3 regions of the Halolactibacillus sp. JCM 19043 genome follow, and region 1 is predicted to be linked to each of the others. Evidence: riboswitches for the same ligand, from Rfam matches in the RefSeq annotation. Region 1 holds a riboswitch; each other region holds the start of a gene.
The links. Region 1 has a riboswitch for cyclic di-GMP ahead of JCM19043_RS06760 (FapA family protein). Riboswitches for the same ligand answer to the same signal wherever they lie in the genome.
Positions count from the first base shown of each region.

Region 2: it holds a riboswitch for cyclic di-GMP, as region 1 does, so the genes downstream of both, JCM19043_RS07600 (sensor domain-containing diguanylate cyclase) here and JCM19043_RS06760 (FapA family protein) in region 1, are expected to answer to the same signal.
Region 3: it holds a riboswitch for cyclic di-GMP, as region 1 does, so the genes downstream of both, JCM19043_RS00160 (type II secretion system protein) here and JCM19043_RS06760 (FapA family protein) in region 1, are expected to answer to the same signal.

Region 1 is NZ_BAXD01000009.1:62,885-66,100, forward strand. Features, by position in the region: partial or broken gene JCM19043_RS06755 (ribonucleoside-diphosphate reductase subunit alpha) at 1-1,257, opposite strand, end outside; cyclic di-GMP riboswitch class I at 1,609-1,694, shown strand; gene JCM19043_RS06760 (FapA family protein) at 1,766-3,216, shown strand, end outside.
Region 2 is NZ_BAXD01000012.1:2,935-6,150, reverse strand. Features, by position in the region: gene JCM19043_RS07600 (sensor domain-containing diguanylate cyclase) at 1-1,781, opposite strand, end outside; cyclic di-GMP riboswitch class I at 1,946-2,033, opposite strand; gene JCM19043_RS07595 (RimK family alpha-L-glutamate ligase) at 2,151-3,026, opposite strand; gene JCM19043_RS17510 (methyl-accepting chemotaxis protein) at 3,198-3,216, shown strand, end outside.
Region 3 is NZ_BAXD01000001.1:36,360-39,575, forward strand. Features, by position in the region: partial or broken gene JCM19043_RS00150 (type IV pilus twitching motility protein PilT) at 1-391, shown strand, start outside; gene JCM19043_RS00155 (type II secretion system F family protein) at 410-1,612, shown strand; cyclic di-GMP riboswitch class II at 1,722-1,805, shown strand; gene JCM19043_RS00160 (type II secretion system protein) at 1,885-2,244, shown strand; gene JCM19043_RS00165 (A24 family peptidase) at 2,306-3,058, shown strand; gene pilM (type IV pilus biogenesis protein PilM) at 3,103-3,216, shown strand, end outside.

The sequences.
Region 1 (3,216 bases):
GCCTGTTTCAAGTTGTGCCATCATGATTCGCGCCATAATATCCATCGCTCGGTACGTCTTACGTGATAAGAGAGGATGATTGACGGCTTCTTCATACTTTTCGGTAAAGTAACGCTTGTCTGTCTCATCATAGAAATCTTCTAAGCCGAGTGCTCGTCCCGTTTCATCTTTCCATCCCATCACTTGTTTGACTTCATGTGGACAAAACGTATGCCACTTGCCAATACTACGCCCCGCCTCATCTGTTTTTTCTAACTGTTCCATAAATAAGTCAGGAATGCTGACGCCAGTGAAAATATCATGAGCTTTCCGGCGTTCATCCCCATTATTCGTTTTTAAATCTAAAAAGCCGTTCATAATATCTTTGTGGAATACATCTAAATAGATACTCACCGCGCCTTGACGTTGTCCGAGTTGATCGACGCTGACAGCTGTATCATTTAATAATTTAATCCAAGGAATCACACCGCTAGAATGGCCTTTGAACTTTTTAATATCCGAACCAAGGGCTCTAACTTTTCCGTAATAAACACCAATGCCACCGCCGTCTTTACTAAGACGTGCCACATCCCAATTGTTCATATAAATCCCGTCCAAGGAATCGTCGACCGTATCAATAAAACAACTAGAAAGTTGCCCGTAACTTTTACCGGCATTTGATAAGGTAGGTGTTGCGACAGTCATGTAAAGGTTAGAAAGTGCCCAGTAAGCTTCTTTAACAAGTTCGAGGCGCTTAGCTTTTGGTTCATGTTGCATCAGTGTCATGGCAATCACCATGAACCGTTCTTGAGGTAATTCAAATAATTCTTTTTTATGATTTCTAGCAAGGTAGCGATCCTGCAACAGAAAGAGCCCAATATAATTAAATAATTGGTCTTTCACTGGATCGATTGACTGACTTAAATCAGCGATATCAGCTTTTGAATAATGCGTAAGTAAGGCGTCAGAATAAATGCCTTTATCTGTGAGTGTGACGATCAGCTGATAAAAGTCAGGATACGTTGTAAAATCATTATGCTGTCTGTTACGACCGGCTTCTTTGTAAAGTTGCTTGTTTAAAAAGTGACTCGCAATAAAGGACCAGTTTGGTGCATCAATATCAATACGATTGAGGGCGTAAAAGAGCGCTGTTTCATTTTCATCTTTGTTTTCTTTTATTGCCTCTTCAATTTTTTGGTTGAGTTGATCGAGATTAAGCTTGTATTGCGCTTCTAAGTATGTAAGTTCTTGTTGAAGTTTATCCATCGTAATGGTCATAGTTATCTTCCTTTCTTATTTGCTTGACGATACCAAATTGTTAGGTTTAAAGCATCATACACTATATATAGTGTATGATTTATAAAAAAAACGCTACATCTTGTATTGTATCGTTAAAAGTTATACATGTCTATAAGCACGAAGAATTATTTATACTTTTTTGTTTAGAAAATAAAGCATGTATAACTTTCTCTGTTTATCTAGTAGATATCGCGGGCAGAAAGATATACAATGATGTTAAAGAGACGTAAAACGTGTGTGTATTCAGGAATATGTGACAAAAGAACGATAAGAAGTTAGTTAAAAAGATAGAGTTTGACTGATTTCTAGTCGTGACCTTAAAAAAATCACAAGATAATTGGGCAAACTTAGCGAAAGCTAAGGACGCAAAGCTACGGGTCTAAAGTAGACATACTATTGATCGCCGGGTTGCACAGAGATAATCAGGATTATTACACATGATTATTTATAGAGAGAGGCCGGTTGAGAAAGAAAAGAGGGGCAAAGGATGACGACGTTTATATCAAAAGGCAGGACTGTGAAAGAAGCGATACATTTGGGACTTGAAGCCTTACAGTTAGACCGTACACAAGTTGAGATCGAAGTACTACAAATAGAAAAAAGAGGTCTCTTAGGTATAGGTAACAAAGATGCAACAGTCAAGCTGACGTATCAACTAGATACAACCGTAACATCACCAAATCCATCGATTAAAGGAACAATGCCGGAAACTCATACATCGATTGATGGCATGGGTCTCGATGATTTTCTTGATTATTTAAATCAAGCATCATCCATTGAAGAAGATATACACGAAAAGAATGACAAAGACGATATAAGTCAAACGATTTCAGAAGCATCAGATGCCATACATTATGAACATCACCAATCATTAAGCGGTAAGGTATGGGTAAAAGATGGTCAACTCTTCGTAAAAGATAGCGAGGAACATCAACCGTCACTAAAACTTGAAAAAGGTTTACTTGTTAAAAAGAATGGCGAAACGATTGAAGATACGTTTATTTTTGTGAAGGAAAAAGATGAGGTTACCTTCTTTTTTGAAGAGGCGTCAGAACCAACAGAATGGAAAATTGTTGAAACAGATGATAAGTTGAAAGCAGAATTACGTATTAAACCAGGGATTGAACGCCAATTGAAATTAAAAGATACAACACCGGGCTATCAGGTTACTATTGAAACGGTGGAGGATATTGTCGTAAAACAAACGATTACCTCATCGGATATTTTAGCGGCCTTAACAGAGCGAGGAGTCATATACGGTATTGATGAACAGGCGATTGAATCTGCGCTTAGTAGTAAACAAGGTGGTCTGTTTGTCATTGCTAAAGGGGAGGCGCCGGTTGACGGGATAGATGGTAGATTAGAAGAAAAGATAAAAACACGACCAGAAAATGATTCTAAAGATAATAGTGACTTATCTGCGATTGACTATCGTGAAAGAAAAAAGATACCAAACGTTGAAAAAGGACAAGTCCTTGCGATTATCCATCCGGCTATTAAGGGAAAAAGTGGCATATCAGTTAGAGGGGAAGATATGCCACCTAGACTTGCTCGTGAATTAAAAGTCGTCACGCAAAAAGGTACGATTAAGTTAGATAACAGGATTGTGGCAAATGAGAATGGCCGACCGTTTATTGAAAGGCGGGGACCACTTGTTAAAACGAAAGTGTTGCCACAGATGGTACATGACGGGGATGTTGATTTAAGTTCTGGTAACATTATCTTCCGTGGTGACGTTGAAGTAAAAGGAGATGTGACCGAAGGGATGCAAATCCAATCAGGTGGGCATGTGACGATTCATCAGACAGTCAATGGGGCAACCATTCGTGCTCTGCAGTCCATTCACATAGGTGGGAATGCGAATCGGTCAGATATTGCCTCTGGGAGTCATGTCGACCTCACGTTACAGCACGTATTAAGTGGCTTATATCATAAATT
Region 2 (3,216 bases), on a different contig from region 1:
ACCTTTTTATCTTCATACATCGATTGGTCTGCAATATGCAGCAGTTCTTCAAATGTTGAGCCATCTTCCGGCATTAAACTCAGACCAATACTTACACTCATCTGTTGTTCTTCTCCCGCAATATAAAACGTGGTGCTAAACGTCTTTTTTAACGTCTTTGTGAAAAAGGCGACATCTTCATGATGATCACGTTTTAAAATGGCGACGAATTCGTCACCCGCTAATCGGTAAAATCGAACGGGAAACTCTGTCTCTAAACTTTTCAGACGATCACCCACACGCTTTAACAGCGTATCTCCCTCTTTATGACCGTACCGGTCATTCACTGCTTTAAAATCATCCAGATCAAGGAAAAACAAGGCGAAACTATCCTCACGGTCAATTTTTTTCTCTAGTGTATGATAAAACAACCGGCGATTCGGTAAATCCGTAAGTGCATCGTGATGAGCGACATGATACAGCTCTTTCCTTGAGGCGTTGAGTTCTGACGTTTTTTCATTGAGTTCACGATTCGTATTCGTTAATTCTTTAAACATACGCCGCAGTTGTTTATCAACTTTTGCGAGACGCTCAGCTAATATTTTCACCTCTAATATGCGGGTCGATGGTATTTGGGTCGGATGTTCATGCATCATGCGACGTGGTATTTGATCGGCCATTCGAGTAATGCCTTCAATTTGATTTAATAAGACCCGTTCACTTAAAAGACCGATGACAAATGAAGTTAGAAAGACAATCAACATCAGGATATGATAATAATAAATCGCTTTCATTTGTTCAACAACAGCATCCGCCATACGAATGAAATAATAGGCGGGTCGGTTTAATACCGTCAACTCACTCACAACATAACCGTGATACCAATCCCTCGGTGTCATGCCTCTTCGACTAAGCCAAACATGACGATCGTCATTCGGTTGATATATGACCCCTTTAGACAACGTTTGATTAAACACATCGAATTGATCAGATAGAGATGAGCGAAGAAACACTTCACCACCGGTGTTTAATATGTACATATATTCTTCTCTTGTGCCAATGTGCCGATCAATCACTTCCGTTAAACGTCCCCGATCAATAGCCGAACCAATTTCTAGCCGCTGGATTTCTGTCTCGTCAAGACGGTTGATCTGTTCTGTCAGCACAGACTCCAAGGCCTCTGTCCGGTCATCAAAGGTCATCAACATTTGATGTTCTAAAGACATTGATTGGACAATGGTGATTAAGATGAGCGGGAGGATTGCAACAAGATTGACCCCCATAAAAATAAGTTCATTAAAGCGTACGGGTTCTCTTTTGATCGGTAATCGATTAAACAATGGTAACTGAGGAAGGATTAAAAATAACACATCCGTCAACAGACTGACAAATAGGAGCATTAACCAATATGATAATACTTCTACTTTATACAATAATTCTAAACTATTCGAGTCGACAAGTAGTTGGACAGCGACATAACTCGCACCGAAACCGATGAGCGTATACGCAATCGTCCAAGTAAATAAATTGCGACGGAAGCGCTCGTAAAGCACACCAATCACAAACACATGAACAACCATCATCAAATGAAAAATGATCGGGTCTCCCATGAAGATAAATAGGATGCTTAATAGACTTGTTAAGACAACAGCATACTGAAGCCGGCATAAACGTAGAGCTAAAATCGGTACGAAGAAATAAAGGGGGAGATACAGACTATAGGATACTTGAACATCCCATTGTCTTAGCACAATCCCTAATAACAACAGCAACATAAACTTCCACATGCCCGTCATTCGCATACTGCCCACCTCTTTTCCTATTAGTTTGCATCGCTTACGCGTTAATCTATTAGATTGGCTTGTTTCACTATACTTTTTGAAGTTTTAAATGACGTCTAAAGAACTTAACACCATTAAAAAAGCCGACCCAAAGAAAGGATCGACAAAACCGGTAATGAGACTATATCGGTAACCCAGCCGTCATGGTACAATATGCACCGAAGACCTGAAGCTTTGCGTCACTATTTTTCAATAGTTTTGCCTTTATCCTAGTCTTATCGTAACATAATGTACAAAAAAATCCACTATTTTTTGGTGTTTCTTAAGTATTATGTCGCAAAATTTGTCTTAACTTGTCACACCATTGTCATAATATAATCATCTTCCGCCTTAAACACGCGTGAGTATATGCGTGAGAATCCTTTCACTCACGTCTATCCCAGTCGCATGATAAATATTCTCTATATGCGCATTTGAGTTTACTTCACATACAACCGGTTGTTCATCTTGGTCAAATAATAAATCCACACCCGAAAAATCAAGTCCCAGTGCCTGTGTCGCTTCAATGGCTAGTCGTTTAAAGTCGTCTGGTACGTCTACAACAGACATCTTTCCGCCATTAGTGACATTCGCTCTAAAATCTGTATCTGACTGACGTAACATACTGGCAACGACCTCGTCACCTATCACATGAATTCTTATGTCACGTCCATGACTTGATTGGATATATTGTTGATACAGATGTGGCGTATGTTTTAATGCTTCGCTGTATTGCTTTAAAGCCGCCATTGTTTCAACTAAATACACCCCTTCCCCAAAGGAACCAAAACTTTTTTTCACGACCAGAGGAAATCCGAGTGTCTCTTTGACTCGGTCTAAGAACGCCTCTGGAAAAGATTGACCCGTTTGAAAAATGAGCGGCGCGACGATGGTTTTCGGTTGCCGAATGCCTTTAGTCGCAAGCACATGGTGCATCAAACCTTTATTGTCACACTGCTCAATCGCCTGACTCGTGTTAAAGATCGGTAGACCTAATGCTTCTAATTGTTTGGCGAGTAACACATCTTTATCTAGAAACAAGACAAAATCAATGTTTTCTAATTGAGTGAGCGACAGATGCGCCTCTCCTAGCAACACCATCACCTCATCGTTTCGTTTTAACGTGAGCTCGATGCCTTGTTTTTTTGCCTGTCTAAGATAACGGGTATGCACTTGTTGAAACTTCTCTGTCTTTAGACTACCATTATAAATTAACCACCCATTCATTTCGATCCATCCTTTCAATATTTAACTAAACTTGTGATATTCAAGGAAAAAGAGACTGAAAAATCTGATTTATTTTCACTTTTTCAAGTCAATGTTCTTCACATTTACGCTCCTGCTGACGACATATACAGTAAAGAGATAAAAAACTACATGCAGAAGGGGAAGACCATTATGTCACGTGTTAAACAAA
Region 3 (3,216 bases), on a different contig from region 1:
TCAAACTGCTATTACAGCGGCTGAAACAGGTCACTTAGTGTTAGGGACGCTGCATACTCAGAGTGCGAGTTCGACGATGGACCGGATCATTGATGTGTTTCCGTCTCATCAAAAAGATCAAATTAGAATATTACTTGCGAATGTTCTTGAAGCGATTATCTCTCAGCGACTATTTCCTAAAGCGCAAGAAAGTGGTCGCATTGCCGCAACTGAGATTCTAATTAACTCACCAGCTGTAAAAAATCTTATTAGAAATGAAAAAATGCATCAAATTCCAAATACGATGCAAACATCAAAAGATCTAGGGATGCATACAATGGAGATGGATATCACAAGAAAGGTAAGGGACGGGTTAATCTCTCAACGTGATGCAGACCCATATATCAGTTAAGCATAAGGAGGTGGATAGATGGCTATCTATCGTTATCAAGCGCGAACGGTTGAAGGAAAGTTATCGTCAGGCAGGTTAGAAAGTGAGAACGAAAAAGAAGCATTACTAGAGTTAAAACAACTTGGATTAGTTGTTTTTGATATTAAACGTTTAAACCCTGTCTTACATAAAGATATCTATATTGGTAATCCCATTAAAAACAAAGACTTTGTCATTTTCTTGCGGCAATTCTCTACGCTTATTGATGCAGGTATTTCACTTGTTGATGCGACCGAAATTCTTGCTGAACAATCGAATAGTAAGGCTTTAACTGAGGCGTTAGAAGAGGTGAAAGAGCATATTGAAGAGGGTGAACCTTTATCAGACGCTTTAAGCCGTTACCCAAAGCTATTCCCAGAACTGCTTGTCAGCATGATCAGTGCCGGTGAGGTCAGTGGTCGATTAGATGATATTCTTGACAGGATGGCCACTTACTATGAAAAGCAATACCAATTAAAACAAAAAGTCATTACGGCTTTAACTTACCCAGCTGTTATCGGGGTTTTAGCGGTATTTATTACGATTTTCTTAATGGCTTTCTTAGTACCCGTTTTTTCTGATATGTTTATTTCATTTGATCAGGAATTACCGGCCTATACGCAGCTTGTCCTTAATTTAAGTGAATCCATTGGTTCAACTTGGTGGATACTTCTCTTCTTTATTTTTATTGCTGTAGTTGTCGTGCGCACATTATATAAACAAGAAAAGTTTGCTTATATCTTTGATACGGTAAAATTAAAGGTGCCGATCTTTGGTTTGTTCATTCAAAAAGCAGCGCTTGCCAGGATGACTCAAACACTTAGTTCATTATTAAATAGCTCCGTGCCAATCTTAGAAGCTGTGATGATTACTGAACGGGTAGTGGAAAATCGCGTCATTAAAAAAGTATTAAGAGAAAGCTATAAATCACTAGAAGAAGGGGAATCATTAGCTGATCCGATGAAGGGGCATTGGGTATTTCCTAAACTAATCACTCAAATGATTGCGGTTGGTGAAGCAACAGGCTCAATGGATGATATGTTAAAAAAAGTGGCGCAATTCTATGAAGAAGAATTAGAAGAAGCGGCCGACAAACTTAAAGCATTGATTGAACCGGTCATGATCATCTTCTTAGCGGTCGTCGTCGGTGCGATTGTTTTAGCTATTGTTATTCCAATGTTTAGCTTATTTGAAGGTATTTAAAGTAGTACAGATGTATCGGTAAAGTTGTCACTAAAAGATGCAAATAAAGTTCAAATAATCCAAATAAAATGGTAGACATGTTACCATTTTGTAGTATAATAGCATTAAGTAATAACTCAGATGCGTTGACGGTTTATCCTTATTTGGGCACTTGGATAAACAAGAGCAAGTAGTGCAACCGGCTGACATCATAATGGTTTATTTATGTTGTGAGTCTTTTTTTATATCATCATAAGTCATCCATTACACACATATTAAGAGGAGGAATTATTATGGTTAACAAATTCAAAACATTACTTAAGAAAGAAAAAGGTTTTACGTTAGTCGAACTCTTAGCTGTTATTGTTATTTTAGGTATTATCGTCGCGATTGCCATTCCTGCGGTAGGGAATATTATTGATAAAGCGGAAACGGATGCTGATGCAGCTGAAGTTAAATTAATTCTAGATGCAGCGAGATTAGCCGATGCTAATCAAGAATTTACATCTGGTACAACTACTATTGGGGATCTGATTCCTAATTATTTAGATTTAAGAAGCTCTGATCTTCCTAGTGGCATAGCTGAAACTGATACAATATCAAAATCCGACGAGGGTATTTATAGTATTGACGGTTACACACCGCCATCTTAAAAAATATTTTTAGTTTAGACTCCTCAAAGAGGGGTCTTTATTTCTATCTAGGAGTGTTGTTATGACATTATTCTACAGCATCACCTTCTTTATCTTTGGTCTTGTACTCGGATCATTTTATAACGTTGTCGGTTTGAGGGTACCGAAGAAAAACTTTTTATCACATGACCGCTCATACTGTCCGAAGTGTCATAAACAATTAACGGCACTCGAACTGATTCCAGTTATTTCGTTTATTATCCAACGCGGAAAGTGTCGTGGATGTGGAACGAAGATTAGTTGGATGTATCCTGTGATCGAATTACTGACAGGTATCGGTTTTATGCTGAGTTACATTGTTTATGGTCTAACACTAGACACACTGATTGCGCTTGTTGCGGTATCGCTCGCCGTTATCATCATCGTGACCGATCTTACATATTTCTTAATACCGAATCATATTCTACTGTTTTTCTTACCACTGATTGTTATGTTGCGATTATTCGAGCCACTTGATCCATGGTATTCATCACTTCTAGGCGCTTTGATAGGATTTGGCTTAATCTTTGTCGTGATTGTCTTAAGTCAAGGTGGTATGGGGGCGGGGGATATGAAGTATTTCTTTGTGCTCGGATATTTATTTGGCATTGGCGGCGTTTTACTTATCTTTTTACTATCGACATTGTATGGTACGTTAGTCAATATAGTGTTATTGTTGCTCGGTAAAGTAACACGGAAATCTAAAGTGCCTTTCGGTCCTTACATTAGTATGGCGGCCCTTACGGTCCTCTTTACTGGCGATGCTATATTAGATTGGTATTTTAGCTTTTTCTAAACTGTTTATAAAGGATGACAGCATATGGGACTTTTTAAGAAAACATGTTTTTATCGATAAATGATCGAAGTATCCGTTACCTTGTCTGCCCGAAAATGAAAACGGATGAACATATAGATTTTGGAGAAGTCTTTTTTGATCAACTGGTCATGGAAGAT